Regions from separate parts of the Anaerobacillus sp. 1_MG-2023 genome, predicted to be linked through region 3. Evidence: riboswitches for the same ligand, from Rfam matches in the RefSeq annotation. Region 3 holds a riboswitch; each other region holds the start of a gene.

Region 1 (6,641 bases), on a different contig from region 3:
ACAAACTAACGTAGAAATGATCCTGAAGCAGGTTGATGCTTTCCACTACAGATGGGTTTCCGACAGCGAACCCAACACGCCATCCTGCCATATTATACGTTTTGGAAAGAGTATAAATCTCAATCCCCACATCTTTAGCACCTTCTGTTTCTAAAAAGCTTTGAGGACGCTCTCCATCGAATCCGATTGCTCCATAAGCAAAATCATGAACGACACAGATGTCATTGACATCCGCAAACCTAACCGTTTCATCAAAAAAACTTTTCGTTGCTACAGCAGCGGTAGGATTGTTTGGATAATTTAAGAACATGAGCTTCGCTTTTGCAAGAGCACCCTCAGGAATCGCGCTATAATCTGGCAGAAAATCATTTTCTTCAAGTAACGGCATCATTTGCATATCCGCTTCAGCCATTGCTACTCCAGACCAGTAATCAGGGTATCCGGGATCCGGAACAAGTGCCACATCACTTTTATTTAACAAACATTGACTCACTTCTACAAGGCCCGCTTTTCCACCAAATAGGACGGCCACCTCCTTCTCTGGATCAAGCTCAACACCAAACTCTCGCTTATAGAAATCAGCCGCGGCTTGTTTCAGAAAGGGCTGTCCCCTAAATGGCGGATACTTGTGGTATGCAGGGTTTTCAGCTGCCTGCTGCAAAGACTCGATAATATGAGCAGGCGTCGGCTGATCAGGGTTTCCTTGTCCAAGGTTAATAATGTCATATCCCGCCTCTACATAACGGTTCACTTTTCCAGCAAGCTTCGCAAAGAATTGTTCTGGTAAACGTTTAAGTGCATCTGAAGTTTGAAATTGTTTCAAATGGAATCACATCCTGTTAAAATTTTCGAGAAATTCTAATAAGTTATGTTATCTTGGATACACAACCATGTAAAGGTCAACTTCTAAACATGTAAGGAGGACAACTCAATGAAAAACCTTGCCCTGTTGCAATTTGATATTGCTTTCGGCAATCCAGAAAAGAATTTCTCTAAAGTTGAAGAGCTTGTTTCTAAGGCGGTGAGTGACAAACCAGATATCATCGTTTTACCAGAATTGTGGTCCACAGGTTATGATTTATCTCGCCTTGATGAAATTGGAGATACTGATGCAGAAAAGTCGATTGCTTTTCTATCTCGCCTCGCCAAAAAGAACGACGTAAATATTGTCGGGGGCTCCATCGCTAAGCATCATAACGGCGAAGTAACGAACACCATGCTTGTGTTCAATCGAGATGGGCAGCTCGTTCATGAGTATAGCAAAGCGCACCTGTTTCGTTTGATGAATGAAGAGAAGTTCCTCGTTTCTGGAAATGAAAAAAGTCATTTTACACTTGAAGAACTCCCATGCGCTGGGTTCATTTGTTATGATATTCGCTTTCCTGAGTGGCTTCGCCTTCATGCAGTTGAAGGTGCCCAAGTTTTGTTCGTACCAGCAGAATGGCCAAAGCAACGCACCGATCATTGGCGAGCATTACTTATCAGTCGCGCGATTGAAAATCAGTGCTACGTGATTGCCTGTAATCGTGTCGGGGCAGATCCTGATAATGCGTTTGGAGGACACTCATTGATCATTGATCCGTGGGGAACAATTATCGCAGAAGCAAGAGAAGAAGAAGTTATTTTAACAGGTTCTATTGACGAAGAGGAAATGTCATCGATCCGGAATCGCATTCCTATCTTTGAAGATCGACGTCCAGATATTTATAAATAATATTCAAAATATTATTGACAAACACGTTCCTTTCTCTGTAACATACATTTCAAGCGAAAAAATTGTAAAATAATTTCATAAACTTTCTCTTATCAAGAGCAGGCTGAGGGATTTGGCCCTATGACGCCCAGCAACCGACCTATTTTTAAGTCCAGATTAAGATGACTTAAATGGCACGGTGCTACTTCCAACAGGATGATATTCATTCTGGAAGATAAGAGGTGTGAAGTATCTCTATCTTCAAGCCTCTTTCTTCGGAAAGAGGCTTTTTTTATGCCGAAATTCCGATGTTCATGCAATACATCAACCATAAATAGTTGAAAGGGGAATTTTACATGGGTATTCAGATCACTTCAGGGTACACACCGTTTACAACAGAAACCGTAGTGCAATTTTTAGAGTATCACAAGCTTTTGGATCGCACCGCTCCCGTTCATGTAAAGGAAATTGGCGATGGCAATTTAAATTATGTCTTTCATGTTCAACACAAGAAAACAGGACAATCCTGGATCGTCAAACAAGCCTTGCCTTATGCCAAAGTCGTTGGCGAATCCTGGCCGCTTACACTGGATCGATCCAGAATTGAAAGCGAGGCACTCAAGCAAGCTCACGCGCTCGTTCCTGACTTTTCTCCGATCGTTTATTTGCATGACTCGGAAAAAGCCGCAACGGTTATGGAAGATTTATCAACTTACACTATTTTACGAAAAGGACTTATTGAAGGTCGTATATATCCTGAGCTTGCAAGAAACGTCGGTACCTATCTCGCTCATACACTCTTTTTCACTTCTGACTACGGTCTTGGTTCAGCAAATAAGAAAGAGCTTGCCAAACGGTTTAGTAATCCAGACTTATGTGGCATAACAGAAAGCCTCGTATTTTCAGATCCTTTCTACAATGCCGAAAGCAATGCCTTTACAGAAGAGCTTCGAGCAGATGTTGAATCGCTGTGGGAAGATGACGATTTCCTCACTGAAGTTGCCTCCCTCAAACACTCTTTTTTAACAAAAGGAGAAGCTTTGATACACGGGGACTTACATACAGGTAGCCTGTTTGTTACGGAAAGTTCAACTAAAATAATCGACCCAGAATTTGCTTTCTATGGCCCAGCTGGTTTTGATATCGGTGCTTTTATCGCCAATATTGCGCTTAGTATCCTGTCGCAGGAGGCACATAGGTCAGAAGAAGAGAAAGAAGGGTACCTCGCTTATTTATTTGGCGTCACTACTGAGGTTTGGAACGTATTCGAATCTACTTTCCGATCATTATGGGCCGACCATCTCTCAGAAGATAATCGTTATTCAAGAGGATACCTAGACGCTCTTCTACAATCTATTTTTGTCGATAGCATTGGATTTTCCGGCTGTAAGATCATCCGAAGAACGATTGGACTTGCTCATGTAGAAGAGATCGAGACGATCACTGATCCAAAAGTAAAACTCGCTGTGGAAAAAAAGGCGCTTACCCTTGGAAAAAAACTTATTTTAGACCGAAAAAACATCACTTCGATTGAACAATACATTAAAGCCATCAAGGAGGTCATTTAAATGACTGTCATCTCATCACTCCAATGGAAAGGTGATCATCTCTTACTGCTCGATCAACGGCAGCTTCCACATCAAGAGATCTACCTCAAGCAAACGGCAATCGAGGATGTCTGGAATAGCATTTCTGCCCTTGTTGTCCGCGGAGCACCAGCCATTGGAATCGCCGCCTCGTATGGACTAGTTCTTTGGAGTCAGCATGTCCAAACAAACGAAGCAACAGCGTTTAAGACAGCGCTAGTCAACCAAGGGAAATATCTTGCCTCCTCTCGTCCCACTGCAGTAAATCTCTCTTGGGCGATTGATCGCATCATCCGAGCTAGCTTTTCCTTACCGACAGTGAAAAAAATGAAAGAAGCGATTCTGCACGAAGCACTTACCATCCATAAAGAGGATGAGCTTGTCTGTCAGCGGATTGGAGAACATGGTCTGAAGCTATTAAATGATGGGGATACCATCCTCACACATTGCAATGCAGGTGGGATCGCAACAGCAAAATACGGGACGGCTCTTGCGCCTCTCCATCTGGCAAAGGAAAACGGCCTCTCCATCTCCGCAATTGCGACGGAAACCAGACCAGTTCTACAAGGTGCTCGATTAACCGCATGGGAGCTTGAGCGTGCTGGTATTGACGTTACGCTGATTACAGACAGTATGGTAGCTCACGTTTTAAAAACAAAGAAAATCGCTGCAGTTATAGTCGGTGCTGATCGGATTGCTGCAAATGGTGATACAGCTAACAAGATTGGTACGCTTGGCCTTGCCCATATCGCAAAAGCATATAACGTTCCTTTTTATGTTGCTGCACCCATCTCAACAATTGACTACTCGATCCCTAACGGAGAAGCGATTCCGATTGAGGAGCGAGATCCGAAAGAAATTACGCATTATAAAGGTGAACGTGTTGCAGCTGAGAACATTGATGTATTTAATCCTGCTTTTGATGTGACGCCAAATGAATTACTCAGCGGAATCATTACGGAGCACGGTATCGTTCGAACACCGTACGCTGAAAACCTTGCTCATCTTGCTTTGCCACACGCTAAAAACACGGAGGTACATTCATGAAACGCTTAGGACTTATTTTATCCATTCTTCTTCTCATCGTACTTGCTGCTTGTACTAATGAGCAAGATGCCGTAAGTACACCAGAAGCAAGCACAACGGAATCTAGTGAGACAACTTCAAACACAGGTGAAGAAGCGTCTAAAACTTCTTCAGACATTCCAAAAGAAGTTCAAAAACCTATCAAAATAGCAGCGATTATGCAAGCATCCCTCGGTACATTTTCTTCCCAGTACGTAAAAGGAGTTGAAGATCAGGTAGAAAAATTTGGCGGAAGCGTTCAAGTTTATAATGCTGATAATGACCTTTCCAAAATGGCTACACACCTTGATACAGCCATCAACCAAAAAGTCGATGCGATCTTAATTGATCATGGCCGAGCAGATGCACTCGAAGCTGGAGTGAAAAAAGCCGTTGATAAAGGCATACCTGTCGTTGTGTTTGATAGCGATATTAACGTGCCAGGTGTAACAGTTATTGATCAAGATGATTATAGTCTTGCATGGAATACATTAAAAACGCTTGCTCAGGATTTAAATGGTGAAGGAAATATTGTCTATGTATGGGTGGGAGGATTCGCACCTATGGAGCGACGAAATGCGATTTATGAGGCGTTTCAGGAACGCTATCCAGAAATCAATGAAATCGCTAAGTTCGGGACCGCGAGTGCTAATACAGCTCTTGATACCCAAACCCAAATGGAAACTATTCTAAAGCAATATCCAAACAAAGGTGATATTGATGCTGTATTTGCTCCATGGGATGAATTTGCGAAAGGCGCTACTCGTGCCATTGAACAAGCTGGTCGAGAAGAAATCAAAGTTTACGGCATCGATATGAGTGACGAAGATCTCCAAATGATGCAAAAAGATAATAGCCCATGGCTCTCATCTGCTGCTACTGATCCGGCGGAAGTAGGACGTGTTCAAGTACGTTTTGCTTATCAAAAAATTGCTGGAGAAGAAACGCCTGAGATTTTCTCACTTGATCCTCATCTTGTAAAACAATCTGATTTACCAGACAAAACCATTTCAATGAGTGAATTAGGCAATTACGTCGATGACTGGGGCTCTTCTGACGCAGCTATTTCTCCGTGGATGGAAAAATTAACGCAACAGGATGATAGCAAATGAGTGAGTTATCCATCCAAAATATTTCTAAATCATTCGGAAATATCCCTGTATTAAAAAACGTCTCCCTGACGATTCGTTCAGGCGAAGTGCACGCTCTGCTCGGTACGAATGGAGCTGGTAAAAGCACGCTTATGAAAATGGTTTGTGGAGACTATGAACGAGACAGCGGCTCTATTTTACTTAACGGAGAACCTCTAGCGATTCATACACCTTCCGATGCAAAAAAAGCAGGCATCGGAATGGTGGTGCAAGAAGTTGATTCGGCTTTGTTTCCTACCCTATCCGTTTCTGAAAACATTTGGGCTGACTCAATGAATAAATCACCTTTTAAGTGTTATTCTTCTAGCAAAGAACGGCAAAGAACAAGAGATTTACTTAACTCTCTTGGTATAACCTTAACCCCTGATAAACTGGCTTCCGAATGTTCGCTGTCAGAAAAACAAATGATCTTAATTGCTCGAGCAATGGCACAGGAGACGCAATATTTGATACTGGATGAACCAACTGCTCCACTTAGTGTAGAAGAGACAAAGCTATTATTTCATCTTATTAACAAACTGAAGAAGAAAGGCGTGGGGATGATTTACATTTCTCACCGCATGCCAGAAATAGAAGAAATAAGCGATCGTTTTACGATTTTACGAGACGGCAAAGTTCATCTTTCAGCTGAAACAAAAACCGTTTCAGCTGATGAGATCATTACCAGTATGGTTGGGTCAAGTCTTAGAAAAAAAGAACCCCGTCAAACAAAGAGCACGAGTCATGCTTTAATGCGGGCTGAGAATCTCTTTATACCCGAAACTGGAAAAACAGTGAATTTCTTATTGAATCATGGTGAAATCATTGGTGTCGCAGGACTTGTAGGTGCAGGAAAATCGGAAACAGCATTAACCCTCTTTGGAGCAACAAAGCATACAAGAGGATGTGTTCACATTAACAACCAAACATACCGCTTTCGCTCTCCAGCTGATGCGATTAAAGCCGGCATTTGTCTTGTACCAGAAGAACGAAGGAAATCTGGTATTCTACTCGATTTCTCTTTATCAGAAAACCTAACGCTCCCTTCTCTACGGCGTCATTCGCTTAGAGGATTCCTTAATCGAAAAAAAGAGGAAGATTATTCATCCAGGCAAATAACTCAGCTCGGCATTAAAGCAGCTTCACCTAAAGAACCGATCCATCATC
Region 2 (6,641 bases), 240 kb from region 3:
GCCGTACTTGCTAAGATGGCCAAGCCTGCTTCTGAAAGACCATTTGGATTAAAAAACAACATTATGCTAAGAAAAAGGACCGGTCCGAGGATCAACCCCGTCAGTTTCCTTTTATCATAAGCAGGATCTGGTCCAGATGCATAACCTGGATTTTTTTGAGAACTTTTTGAAGGGATTTCCGGCGTGTGTGAAGAAGCGAATGTTAAGAGATCTTTTGCTCGATCATGTTCTTTCCATAATTGGTTCCAAAGGTGTTGTTCCATAGTCATACCTCCTATCGTTCATTAAACTATAGTGTAGAATTCGCTCGCCACATCTGTCAATAAATTCACAATTTTGGTACTTTATTACTCTCTTTCAAGAAAGGACTTTTGATTCGTTTTTCCATTTCCATACAAGTAATTCATTTCAAACCCCCTTAAATTTCCATTAGGGGCGAAAATTATAAGTTGATGATATGTTTTTATAATTCAAAATAAATAAACTCAATGATTAAATGTAAGAATAGATACACAATCCACAACAAGTTGCTCAAAATCGATCCAGGGGGTATATGATGAGAAAGATACAACAGACTACTATTAATTCGGTTGTGAAATACGGACAAACAAAGCTTCCAAAATCAGCTAATACAGAATGTCCAGAATGTGGAAACGACGCTTCATTTCAACTGAAGTTCGATTACCAAATTAATCAGGCTGTGTTCTCCACGCTTTCTCGCTGCTCTATTTGTAAAGAAGCTGTGCTTTTCATACTCATTAAAACGTCCCATAATGATCGCGGAGAAGAAGTTGAGCTTTTCGTGCATCAAACCTCTTTTACACGAGAGCCGCTCGGCAGACTGACTAGCACAGCTAGATTACCCGATGACCTTGAGCGTGTTTATCGCTCAGCAGTGAATGTACATAACATGAAGGATTGGACTGCAACGGCTGTAATGGCTAATCGTGTTCTTGAGAGCATTACAGGTAGTTTTCTTTCTGAAAATGAGCTAGGACAGCCACTTTCTAAACAGCTAGAAACACTTGCTAAGCAGATTGATTTAGAAGAACCAATTGTAAAACTAGGACACCTACTAGGCAAAGGTAGTAATTTAAATCACCTCCTTTGTCTTGAGAAAGCTACAAGTGAAGAAACGGCCAACTTAATTATCGACTTACTAGATTCACTTATTGAATACTTGTACATTCTTCCTCAACGAATTGTGCATCTTCAAAAACAAATCGAAGGATAATAAAAAAAAGCAGGTAGCCCAATTTGAGCTAGCTGCTTTTTAAATGCTCATATCAAATTTTAATTCAAGATTCTGTTCACTATCACTTTAGCCCTTTTTCGAAAAAGAGGGATAGTTGATGAAAATCGCAATAATTCCTGCAATAGCAATGAGGATTGGATAAATTGAATACGGTAGTAGAGCGAGTGGCGAAATCGACGCAAGACCTGCTACTGCAAGCACCTGTGCCCCATATGGGAGCATGCCCTGTATACTACCTGAGAAAATATCAAGAATACTAGCAGACTTTCGTGGGTCTACCCCATATTCTTCGGAAATGTTTTTCGCAAGTGGCCCCCCCATTATGATCGAAATGGTGTTGTTAGCTGTTGATAAATCAAGCACGCTTGCGAGACCGGCGATACCAAACTCTGCTCCTCTACGAGAAGTTACTTTGCTCAGGATTTTGTCCAATACGTATTGTATTCCTCCGTTATGCTTAATGACTTCAATCATCCCTCCGATGACAAGAGCAATCATGGCAAGGTCTTCCATCCCTTTTATGCCCTCTGTAACCGTGGAGATCAGTCCACTCATTCCAAATGTTCCGTTATATAAACCTACAATCCCAGCAAATAAGGTACCACTTACAAGTACAATAAGAACATTAACACCAGCGATCGCTGCGATCAGTACACCTAAATAAGGAATAATTGTAACGAAATTAAATGCGTGTTCTCCTCCAACCGTTGCTTGCTCTCCCATCGTTAAAGCACCATATATAATGGCTGTTACGATAGCAGCTGGCAAGACTATAAAAAAGTTTACTTTGAATTTATCTTTCATTTGCGTATTTTGTGTGCGTACTGCCGCAATTGTAGTATCTGAAATCATAGAAAGATTGTCACCAAACATTGCCCCACCTATGACTGCTGATAAAGCCAGCGCCGGGGCAACTCCGGTTTGCTCTGCAATTCCAATTCCAATGGGAGCAAGTGCTACAATTGTTCCCATCGATGTACCCATCGAAATAGAAATAAAACAGCCAATAACAAATAAACCTACGATTAAAAGATTAGCTGGTAGAATCGATATACCTAAATTAACAATCGAATCTACTGCTCCAATTTTTTCAGCTGTTCCGGCAAACGCCCCAGCCAGTAAAAAGACTAAAATCATTAATATGATATTCGTATTACCTGCTCCACGACAAAACACTTCCACTTTTTTCATAAAGCTTTCTTTTCGATTCATCGAAAGAGCTACGCCCGCCGCAATTAGAGAAGCGAGAATAACAGGCATACTATAAAAGTCCTTTGTTATGATAGCTGTACCAATAAAAAGCACAATAAATATTCCAAGAGGAAGTAAAGCCAGGCCGTTCCCCTTTATTTCTTTCTCCATTATTCATGTCTCCTTCATCTTTTATTCTGTCTCAATAAAAAAAGCCCACTTCAAGAGAAGAAGGCTTTTGCACTTATCTCTCAAGATTTCTCTTGCTGGAAGCAGCACCTTTCTGATGATCAGAGGTTGCTGAAGCTTCTTTGGGCCAGGTCCCTCCACTTCTCTTAATAAGAAATATACAATTATCAATGAGCGCATGCTTCATTTTACTTTTTCATAACGAGCTTTACTTTATCACGCATTATTCTGATGAGTCAACTTTGATTAACTGCATCAAAATAAACTCCTCATCCTTAAAGGAGTTTACCTGATTAACTAGTCTGGTTCAAGCTTTGTATGACTACCAATTTTTGCATTAGATCAATCTTTATTTTCCCAAAAACCACTCAATATCCTTCATAATCGATGCCGGTTTTTCTTCTGGTAGAAGGTGACCAGTTTTTTCATAGATGATCAGTTTAGCATTTGGGAGATCGTTACTGAGACGCTTCCCAATTTTCAAAGGCACAACTCTGTCGTTCTCTCCCCATATTAGTAGGCTAGGTGTATGAATTTGATTTAGTTCAGCTTCTGACAAATCTCCTTCGCGATCTCGAATCATCCTAACTAATGACCGAAAGATACCCTCATTGAAGAAAGGTTGGATATATCCATCCATCATTTCTTCATCGATAAGGGAAGGATCATAAACACAATTAAGCAAATTTCCTCTGACACCTTTTCGATAAAGCCACCTTTTCAAGTATACCGAGAAAAAAGGTAAATACGATGTATACACTAGACTCTGTTTAGCCTTTTCAAGATATCCTGAACTGCACAGTAAAATATTCTTACTAACGAGATCATCTTTCATAGCCGAGGCTCTCATTGCTACTTGCCCACCCATAGAATGGCCGATCATAACAGTATGATCAATTGAAAGCCTTTCTAAAAGTTCAACCACCACTTCCGCATAATTATGATAAGAGTGGACAAAACGATTAGACTTTTCACTTTTTCCGAACGGGGGAAGATCAATGGCAACAACAGTATATGCCTTTGTTAATAATGGTATCAATCTTCTGAAGCTGAAGCTCGACGATAGAAAACCGTGAAGAAGCGTTAATACTGGCCGATCGACGGCTGTGTCATTTCTATAGTATTCATAGTGAATATCAATTCCTTTGATCTTTTCCGTATTTTGTTTAAGATTTTGAGCTAATAGCATCTTTCATCTCACTCCGGATTTTAAATTCACCTGATCTGATTTACTCTTCGTTTCTAACCAGAAAGGATGGTCTCACTTATTCAGGTTTGACTTTATACTTATTTTACCCCAATCCTGAAATGAAAAACTTTTTTACAACCGAGAGGATATTCCATTTTTTCATTCTAACTCTACGTGCACAAGGTCCAGCAGCTTTATCGTTGTCCTTTTTTCATTATGGTCAATAATACGCAGTTCTTTCGTAAGTGGATCTACATAGTGCACATATCCAAAGAGAGTTTTCGTTTCACCTCCGCTAAAATATTGAAAACAAAGCGAGTTGTGAACGGCCATTGCTTCACATATCGTTTCATTCATTTCCGCCATTTTTTGTTCATCAAGTACCGGCTTTCCACTTCTTTTTTCTTCGGTTTTCCAATCTCTTAGCTCTTTCACATGCTCAGGTAACATCATTGACGTCCATTTTATATTTCCGCGATCACGTATCACGCTTCTTCCCCCTTCTATGCTTTATGACCACCCACAAGTTTACTTCTATGCAGTGCCGTACCGGCCTTTGTGTATGAAACGGCACGAAGCAGCGCATCTGAGCCATATTTCTCCCGGATCGAATCCATCACATATCCGAGATCCCGCTGCTTTGGGCGTGACGCATTAAATAAGTCCAACTGCACTTCTTCATCATTGCAAATATTTGAAAGGGTAATGGAAATCTTACGAACCGTTTTTCTTTCAAAAAACTCCTCAAATAACTGAAGACATACATTGTATATTTCGAGCGTAATAGCAGTCGGGCTGTGGATACTCCTTGAACGGTGAAAGCCACCCCCGCCTTCTTCTTTGCTATAACCAATCCCAAGGCTAATCGTACGCCCTGCCTTCCGGGCTTTTCTCGCACGTCTTGCAACTTCTTCACTCATCTCAAGAATGACGTGTTGAATGTCTTTTTCGTCATGGTAATCTCGTAACAAAATTTGGCTTTTCCCATAGCTAATCTGTCCCTGCATAATCGGCGCACCCATTTCAGAAAGATCGATGCCCCACGCATGATGATAGAGCTGATTTCCCATAATACCAAATTTTTCTTCTAGTAGATGTAGCGGATAATGCGCAAGCTGCTTTACATTCATAATCCCCATGCGATTTAACGTTCGCTCCACACGCGACCCAATACCCCACATTTGGCTTAGCGGGGAAAGCGGCCAGAGTTTTTTAGGAATATCTTCATAAGTCCATTCTGCAATCCCTTTTTCTTTCGCTTCCAGATCAAGACAAAGCTTTGCCATTAAAAGATTTGGCCCGATCCCTATGGCGCATGGTAATCCGAATGTCTCTCTTATTTCATTTTTGATCTTGTGAGCTACTTCAAATTTGTTCCCCCAAAGTCGTTCTGTCCCATCAACCTGCAAAAACGATTCATCAACGCTATACGTATGGATACATTCTGATGGTACATAACGATGAAAAAGCCTCGTTATTTCCATTGATTGTTTTAAATATGAAGACATTCTCGCATTAACGATATGAATGTTTTTGTTATTTGGAATTTCAAATAGTCTGCTCCCTGTTCGTATTCCAAATTCCTTTTTTAATGCCGGAGACGCCGCCAGCACAACACTTCCCAGTCGCTCGGTATCACCAACAACCGCGAGATAGCACGTAAGTGGATCAAGCCCCATCTCTACTGCTGAACAACTTGCATAAAAACTTTTCATATCAATACATAGGATTGTTTTCTTTGGAAATTTAGAATAATCCATTTGTATCCCCCTTCTCCTAAATGAAAGAACGTTTGTTCCCTTTATATATACCCGTATTTTAACCGAATATACGTTCTCTTCACAATAAGTACTTTCTTCCAATCATAAAAGCACTTACCGATGAAGAAGGAGTAATACCGGGACATCAATGTCTAGTCACACGTAAAAAAACTGAACATTTTATTTCATGTGATCATTCACGATTTTGTTTATTCCTCTATCACATCTTAATTTTATTCAATTGTAGTTGCTTCATTATACTCTTCCCTTGTAATATTTCTTCCCTTGAAAACGGCTAATCTGAGGTTTTAATGCTTCTTATTCGGGAAAGTTCCTTAGAAGATTAAAGGAGGGAATAGAATGAGCATTTATAAGGAAAATACATTAAAATACGAGCACATTCTTATTACCGGAGCCACGGGTGGTATTGGATATGAAACAGCAAAAGCCGCCGTACAAGCCGGTGCTACGATTACGATAACTGGAAGAAATAAGGATAAATTAACTCAGCTGAAACAGGAGTGCGAAGAGTTAGTCGCGGAAGCAAAGGTTGCTGTTCTTCCCGCTGATTTAAACAATGAGAAAGATCGTTATACCCTTATCGAAAGTGCGATTAAATATAACGGAAGCATAACGGGGTTAGTTAACTCAGCAGGAATTGGCGGCGGCAATACGCTTGATCAATTACAAGAAGAAGATCTTCGCAAAGTAATGGAGCTAAATTATACCTCGACTGTTTTACTGACTCAACTTGTGTATAAGCGAATGCGTGCGGATAAGAAGAAAGGGGCGATTGTAAACCTCTCTTCTCTCTCAGGTCTTAGAGGAACTTTTGGTAACACGGCCTATAGCGCTTCAAAGTTTGCTATAACTGGGTTCACGCAGTCGTTTGCCCACGAGGCTATCCGTGATGGAATTAGAGTTAACGCAGTATGTCCCGGCTTCGTTGATACAGAAATGGGGCGAAACAGTATTGCTTCAAAAGGGGCGAGAGAGAATAAAAGCTTTGAGGAAGAATTAAAAGCTGTAGAAGCAGCAATGCCATCTGGAAGAATTA
Region 3 (6,641 bases):
AACGGCAGTCGTTTCACTTAATGTGGCTCCGTTTCCTGTCACAAGAGCCTTTCTGGCATCAGGGATTTGCCTGTTTCCAGCTTCGCCTCTCAATTGATGGACGGCTTCCACGACATGGGACATTCCGCCTGCTAAGTCCGCTTGACCGAAGCCCAACTGGCCGCCATGTGTGTTTAATGGGAAATCTCCGTCATGGCCGAAACTATGGTTTTTCACAAAATCCCCGAACCCTCCAGGTTTACATAGACCAGCACTCTCAAGGGTGGCGGCAACGACACTTGTATAACAGTCATATAAAGAGTAGAGGTCGATGTTTTCAATATTCGTCTGTGCCTGGTCAAGCGCCCTCGGTATCGAATAGTTGAATGGCAAGCTGTCTAGGCTTGGTGCCTGGCTCACAGCCCGGTGAGTGATTTTTTCACCAGCTCCTTTCAGGTAAACCGGTTTATGCTTACCTTTTGATGCTTTTTCCGCAGATGTCATGACGACTGCTGCTCCACCGGCGACAGGCATGACGATTTCAAGCAGGTGAAGCGGATCGGCAATGATCGGAGAGGCGAGAATATCTTCAACTTCGATTGGATTCCCATAAAAAATGGCATCCGTGTTCAACTGGGCATTTTTCCGTGCCCAATAGGCGATTCTTGCAAATTCTTCCTGGGTGGATCCGTACTCTTCCATATGCTGTCTTTTCAATAAAGCATATGAAGTGTTGGCCCCCGAGGCACCGAAAGGAACGTCAAATTCGCGGATCGGATTGCGGTTCGGGGATCGCAATGTTTCCCCTTTTTCATTTTTGTTTGCTAAGACACAAACGACGGTTTCGCACATTCCTGCCTGGATGGCTGCAGCTGCTCTCCAGATCATCCCCGGCCCGGTCGCTCCCCCGAGATCCACTGTATTGGACATAGTGGGATCGATTCCGAGATATTCAGAAACTGTTGCCGGCACATGTTGTGGTGTCTCCCCGACTTGTGGTCCGACGAGGAGACCATCGACGTCTTCCTTGGAGATGCCTGCATCCTGAAGAGCGAGGCGGACGGATTCTGCAATCAAACTTAATGTTGTTTCTCCTGTAGAATAACGGACGGGCTTCAGCTCACCGATTCCTATGATGGCCCCCTGTGTTTGGCTTGCCATTACACGAACTCCTTTTCTGATAGCTTGCGAAATGATTGTAAAACAGATGGATTCCTTAATGATGCTTCATTTTTCACTTCATTTCCTGAAGCGGCTGTTTTCGCTGCTCCTTCGACTTTTTTTCCATTGTTGGTATGTGGGATTTCCTCCACTTGATAAATTCGCTTCGGTACGTGGCGTGGAGAAGCTTTAGCCCGAATTTGCTGGCGTATTTCTTTTGCTAAGTCTTCCGTAAGTTGTTCTGTGACTACACATAGGACGATTTCTTCGTCATGATCTTTCGGTAATCCGAATACGACGGAATCCTTTATTTCTTTGATGTGCTCCACGACACGGTAAATTTCTGCCGTACCGATCCTGACGCCACCTGGATTCAATGTCGTATCAGCACGCCCATAAATGATAAGTGATTGGTCGATGGTTTGTTCTGCTAAGTCCCCATGTGTCCAAATTCCTGACCGTTTGGAAAAATAACTCTTCCGGTAGCGTTCCTCTCCACCTTCGCCGAAAAAGGTGAGCGGCATGCTCGGGAATGGTTGGGTACACACAAGGTCGCCTTTTTCTGCATATACAGATGCCCCTCGCTCATCCAATACATCAACCGCCATTCCCAACGCTTTGCAGGCGATTTCGCCTCGTTTCACGGGTAGTACTGGAGCTCCCATCACAAAGCAGCCGATAATTTCTGTTCCGCCAGAAATGGAAGCAAGGAACAAATCCTTTTTTATCGTTTGAAAAACCCAATCGTATTGCTCTGGAGCTAATGGGGCGCCGCATGATAACAGACTTTTCAATGAACCGAGCGAATGACTACTTTTCAGGTCGACATCTGCTTTCATCAATGTATCTAAATACTTAGGACTTGTGCCGAAATGGGTGACTCCGACTTCATCGGCAATGTCCCACAAATGGGAGAGGGAATCTTGCCTGACGGGAGAGCCATCATACAACAGGATGGCCGCTTCACTGGCTAACCCGGAAACGAGCCATGGATACATCATCCAGGCTGTATTGGTATACCAAAACAACACATCATTTTGCTGGACGTCGCAATGGAGCTGGTGTTCTTTCACATGTTGAAGGAGGGTCCCGCCGACAGAATGGACGATTGCTTTCGGAAGTCCTGTCGTTCCAGATGTATATAAAATATATAAGGGGTGCTCAAAAGGAACAGGTTGGAATGTCGGCTTTTTTGCATCGTTGTCACAAAGCTGGTTCCACGAAAGAGATTCAACCCCTTCAATCGAAGCAACCCCTTCGAGCGTTATGATTGCGGATAGTCCTACCAGGTTTTCCGTCATTTGCTTGATTTTGTCCTCAATATGATATGGCTTTTGCTTATAGTGATAGGAGAGGGTAGCGATCAATACTTTTGGTTTCACCTGCCCGATTCGATCAACGATTCCTTTTGTTCCGAAGTCAGGAGAACAGGACGTCCATGTGGCTCCGAGCGAAGTGGTCGCTAACAAAGCCACCAACCCTTGAATATCGTTTGTGGTGACGCCGGCAACACAATCGCCTTTTTGTACACCTAGTCGTTTTAACCCTTCCTGGGCTCTCGCTACGGATTGCCTTAGCTCTCCCAAATTGATACTCCGGCGGACGCCTGTCTCATTCGCTTCATAGGCAGCAATCCGATCAAGAGAACCACGCAATAAATTTTCAGCGAAATTCAATTCTGCTTCAGGGAACCATTTGCTATCTGGCATTGAATCGGAAGGGAGAAACACACGATCACCCTTTTCCCCAATGATTCCTGCATAATCCCATACTCCTGACCAAAATTCAGCCAGTTGGGAAATGGACCAGCGGTGGAACCGTTCATAAGGAAAAAGGGACTGGCCGGTATAATCGGCAAAAGCTTTGATGTGTGATTGGTCTATTCTTTCGCTCGACGGTTCCCATACAAAAGGGGAACGTTGAGTTGTTGTTGATGTAGGCATTGGATTTGTCTCCTTTCGAGTTATAAATAAGGAACTTCAATCAAAATTGCCATTCCCTGTCCACCACCACCGCAAAGGGAAGCGATGCCTTTTCCACCACCCCGCCGTTTCAGTTCGTGGGCAAGTGTCAAAACCAGCCGGAATCCTGTGCCACCTAATGGGTGACCAAGAGCGATGGCACCACCGTTGACATTGACACGATCATAATCGATGCCAAGATCACGGCAGCTTGCGATGACGACACTGGCAAATGCTTCATTGATTTCAAATAGATCAATATCATCTGTAGTCAAAAGGTGTCTATCTAATAGTTCTTTGATCGCTTGCGATGGTTTTGTTTGTAAGCTCGGATCTGGCCCTGCAATTTCTGACCAACTGATTACTTCCGCCAGCGGCTCCTGGCCGAGTGATTCCGCTTTCTCTTTTGTGGTCACGATGCCAATGCTCGCTCCGTCCGTCATCTGAGATGCATTCCCTGCTGTAATCGTGCCTTCGTTTGAAAAGGCGGGAGAAAGGCTGGCTAACTTTTCTGCTGTCGTTCCTTTACGGATGCCTTCATCTTCTGCAAGTAGACCGGAAATAGGATCTATTTCTGGTTGGAAAAATCCCTTTTCCTGAGCATTAGATGCTCGATGCTGGGAAAGAGCTGCATACTCATCTTGTTCCGCGCGACTTATTTCGAAGGATCGGTTTTTCTCATCCGTAAGAGCTCCCATCGAAACATCACTCAAAGCGCACCACAAACCGTCGTTCAGTAACGTATCTCTAAGCAGGGCATGACTAAGGCCTGAAGAAGCACGCACAGGAGCGGTATGAGGAGCGTTCGTCATCGAGTCAAAACCGCCGACAATGTATAATTCACCTTCATTGAAATGCATTCTCCGGGAGGCATCCGCAATTGTAGCGATTCCGCCTAAACAAACATTGTTCAATGTGATGGCGGGTGTACCGATATCGACTCCTGCCTGATAAGCAACTTGTCTGGCAGGATTTTGCCCGCCCCCAGCCTGGATCACTTGTGCCAGCAGTACGCCATCCGCCTGTTTTGCAACCGGGTTTTTTTCTAACAGAGCGCTTAGCGCATTCGTACCAAGCTCTGCTGCTGATAGCTTTTTCAATGCTCCTTTCCATTTTCCGAATGGGGTACGGATTCCATCTAACAGAACGGTTTTCATATATGTAACAACTCCTTTTTTCAAATAGAACGAGCCCTCTTCACTAAAAAACAAGAAGAGGGCTCTTAGCTCTTCTTATCTTTCAGGATTATCTCCTGCAGGAATTAGCACCTTATCAAGCGCATGCTTGATGGTTGCCGGGCGTCAACGGGCCAGTCCCTCTGCCTCTCTGGATAAGAATGATTATTCAATTGGAAAATATAAAACCTCTCTATCAGTGAAATAGAGAGGTTAAGAGATTTAGGATTCTCTTATCTTCCTGAGCATTAACTCAGTAGGATTTGGCACCATGCTAGGAGTATAGCGGTTGCCGGGTTTCACAGGGCCAGTCCCTCCACCTCTCTGGATAAGAATGTTATTTCGTTGTTTAATTAAGTGTCATGTTAGCAAGGTGAAGGATTTCTGTCAATATATTTGATGAAAAAGTTAGAAAATTTATTTTATTTTGATTGGTTTGACAATCTTCTATAGAAATGTTCTGGTGCCTACCTTCATAGCCGTCAATGTAAGAGGAAAGTTTAAGACAAAGTATTATTTACAATTATAATAAAAGCGGTCTAATTCGTTGTGTTTAATTTTTACCAGTTGGGGACATGTATGAATAAGCATACTGTATCTCTTTTATTTTTCTCTGAACTTAAGCAGCTTTCTTTAATGTTTTTTATACGTTAATTGAATGGTGTTAAAGGCGGTGGGCGGGCCATATCGGTGTTAGGAAGTTGTTGAATGGAAAGAGAGGGGTGTTTACTAGAAAAAACTCGAAAATAATCAAGTATGGCTATTTATCGTGATGTTGGTTATGGCGGCCATTTGGATTTCTCATGCCTGGATATGCTGGAAATTTAGGATCGATCATGTCTATCATTATCGCTAAATTGATGTATAGTATGTTTTCTAAGACTCTATTTACATCATTAAAAGAAGCGTTTTCGCCTTATTACTACAAATCGTAGCGAAAAGGAGAGCCTTAGGAAATTATCTATGTTGATGACTCGAATGATCTATGTCACCTTTAAAATAAATGATTCATTCGGAAAGATGCTTTGGGTCAGAGGATTAATAACTTACTTTGTCACAGGGTTCGCTTGTGCCTTAGTGTATTTTCTATAATCCATTTTAAAGGTTGATCAGCATCAAATATTAGAAGCATAACGGTATTCCATAATCTCGGAACAATTCTGTAATATCATATCAGGGTATGTTAAAGAATGATCTTGATTAATAGGGCGTGATTCCGTACTACGGAATTACGTCTTTTTCTTTAAAGTAAAGGTTGAGTAAGTGAGTGGGTTTTGAAATAATTGGAACAATGTTGAACTGGAAAGGGAGGGAATACCTTGGAAATAAGACTCGAGTCAATCGCTGGCGTGTTAAACGATTTGAATGGAACATTAAGTGTAACTAATATTTTGCTAGGCATAATAACAGTTATCCTTGCATCACAATTGTTTATCACCTTACGGAATAATAGAAAAAAATAACCAAAGGATATTCTAGTGTTTATTACTTCATTGAGTATTCAGCTATATCGGAGGAATTGTTTAATAGAGCATTAGCCCTTTATTACATAAGCAAAAGTAGTATCAGTGGTTTAACCTATTTAACTGACAGGGCAGTAATCTTTAATAAGTAAAATGGGTTATCATTTAAGTGAATATATAAGGAGGTATAGTAATGTGGGCAATATTAGGGGTCATTGCCGTAGTAGTAACTGTTATAAACCTTTCTTTGTATGCAGCAGGAAAGGATTATAAGCTTGCTATGGCGATGGCATTATCATTTACAGCATTAACAATTTGTGCAGATTACAGTTATCTAAATGGGTGGATAAAAGCAGAAGATTGGGCGGCTTTATCGGATGTAGTACCTGGTATGGCAAGGGCATTTTGGTTATTGACAATTGTTTCTATCTCACTAAATATAGCACCTATATTTTTAGAACGAATACGTAAGAAATAATGACTTAATATGACATCATACAATCAATATTCAACTATTGTGTAAGTCTTTATGTATAACTAGAGGGGTTTAAGTACAAGAACAGTAAGAGATATCTCGAATTCGAGTCTTACGTAAACTCGGAGCTATACCGTCAGGAGGAATAAAATGTTTAAGGCTAAAAAAATGAACTTAATATACGGTTTATTGTTAATAATCTTATCACTAAGATCACTAGGATATATTTTAAAAGCTGAATATGGTTTGTTAGGATTACATATTATCGTTTTTTCTTTATGTCTACCTGGAGGTATTTATTACATCTATTCAACTTTATTAAATAAAGAACGAAATCCATAATCTCGGAGCTTATCTGTAATAGGATAGTTTTTTTTGTAAAATAAATTATTGAGTTATTTACGCTCCTTTAAAACAATTGGAATAG

The links. A riboswitch is a leader RNA that binds a small molecule or an ion and turns the genes downstream of it on or off. The one in region 3 is predicted to bind S-adenosylmethionine.
Region 1: it holds a riboswitch for S-adenosylmethionine, as region 3 does, so the genes downstream of both, mtnK (S-methyl-5-thioribose kinase) here and Q4550_RS06335 (acetyl-CoA C-acyltransferase) in region 3, are expected to answer to the same signal.
Region 2: it holds a riboswitch for S-adenosylmethionine, as region 3 does, so the genes downstream of both, Q4550_RS05040 (Na+/H+ antiporter NhaC family protein) here and Q4550_RS06335 (acetyl-CoA C-acyltransferase) in region 3, are expected to answer to the same signal.

What each region holds. Positions count from the first base shown of each region.
Region 1 is NZ_JAUORD010000006.1:11,410-18,050, forward strand. Features, by position in the region: gene Q4550_RS11705 (pyridoxal phosphate-dependent aminotransferase) at 1-823, opposite strand, end outside; gene Q4550_RS11710 (carbon-nitrogen family hydrolase) at 932-1,714, shown strand; SAM riboswitch class I at 1,801-1,935, shown strand; gene mtnK (S-methyl-5-thioribose kinase) at 2,050-3,261, shown strand; gene mtnA (S-methyl-5-thioribose-1-phosphate isomerase) at 3,262-4,326, shown strand; gene Q4550_RS11725 (sugar ABC transporter substrate-binding protein) at 4,323-5,456, shown strand; gene Q4550_RS11730 (sugar ABC transporter ATP-binding protein) at 5,453-6,641, shown strand, end outside.
Region 2 is NZ_JAUORD010000002.1:239,212-245,852, reverse strand. Features, by position in the region: gene Q4550_RS05050 (SLC13 family permease) at 1-263, opposite strand, end outside; gene Q4550_RS05045 (hypothetical protein) at 557-1,234, shown strand; gene Q4550_RS05040 (Na+/H+ antiporter NhaC family protein) at 1,322-2,617, opposite strand; SAM riboswitch class I at 2,688-2,791, opposite strand; gene Q4550_RS05035 (alpha/beta fold hydrolase) at 2,985-3,824, opposite strand; gene Q4550_RS05030 (YolD-like family protein) at 3,984-4,313, opposite strand; gene Q4550_RS05025 (Y-family DNA polymerase) at 4,328-5,584, opposite strand; gene Q4550_RS05020 (SDR family NAD(P)-dependent oxidoreductase) at 5,945-6,641, shown strand, end outside.
Region 3 is NZ_JAUORD010000002.1:478,129-484,769, forward strand. Features, by position in the region: gene Q4550_RS06325 (thiolase family protein) at 1-1,140, opposite strand, end outside; gene Q4550_RS06330 (acetoacetate--CoA ligase) at 1,140-3,083, opposite strand; gene Q4550_RS06335 (acetyl-CoA C-acyltransferase) at 3,104-4,258, opposite strand; SAM riboswitch class I at 4,331-4,438, opposite strand; SAM riboswitch class I at 4,507-4,611, opposite strand; gene Q4550_RS06340 (hypothetical protein) at 5,933-6,217, shown strand.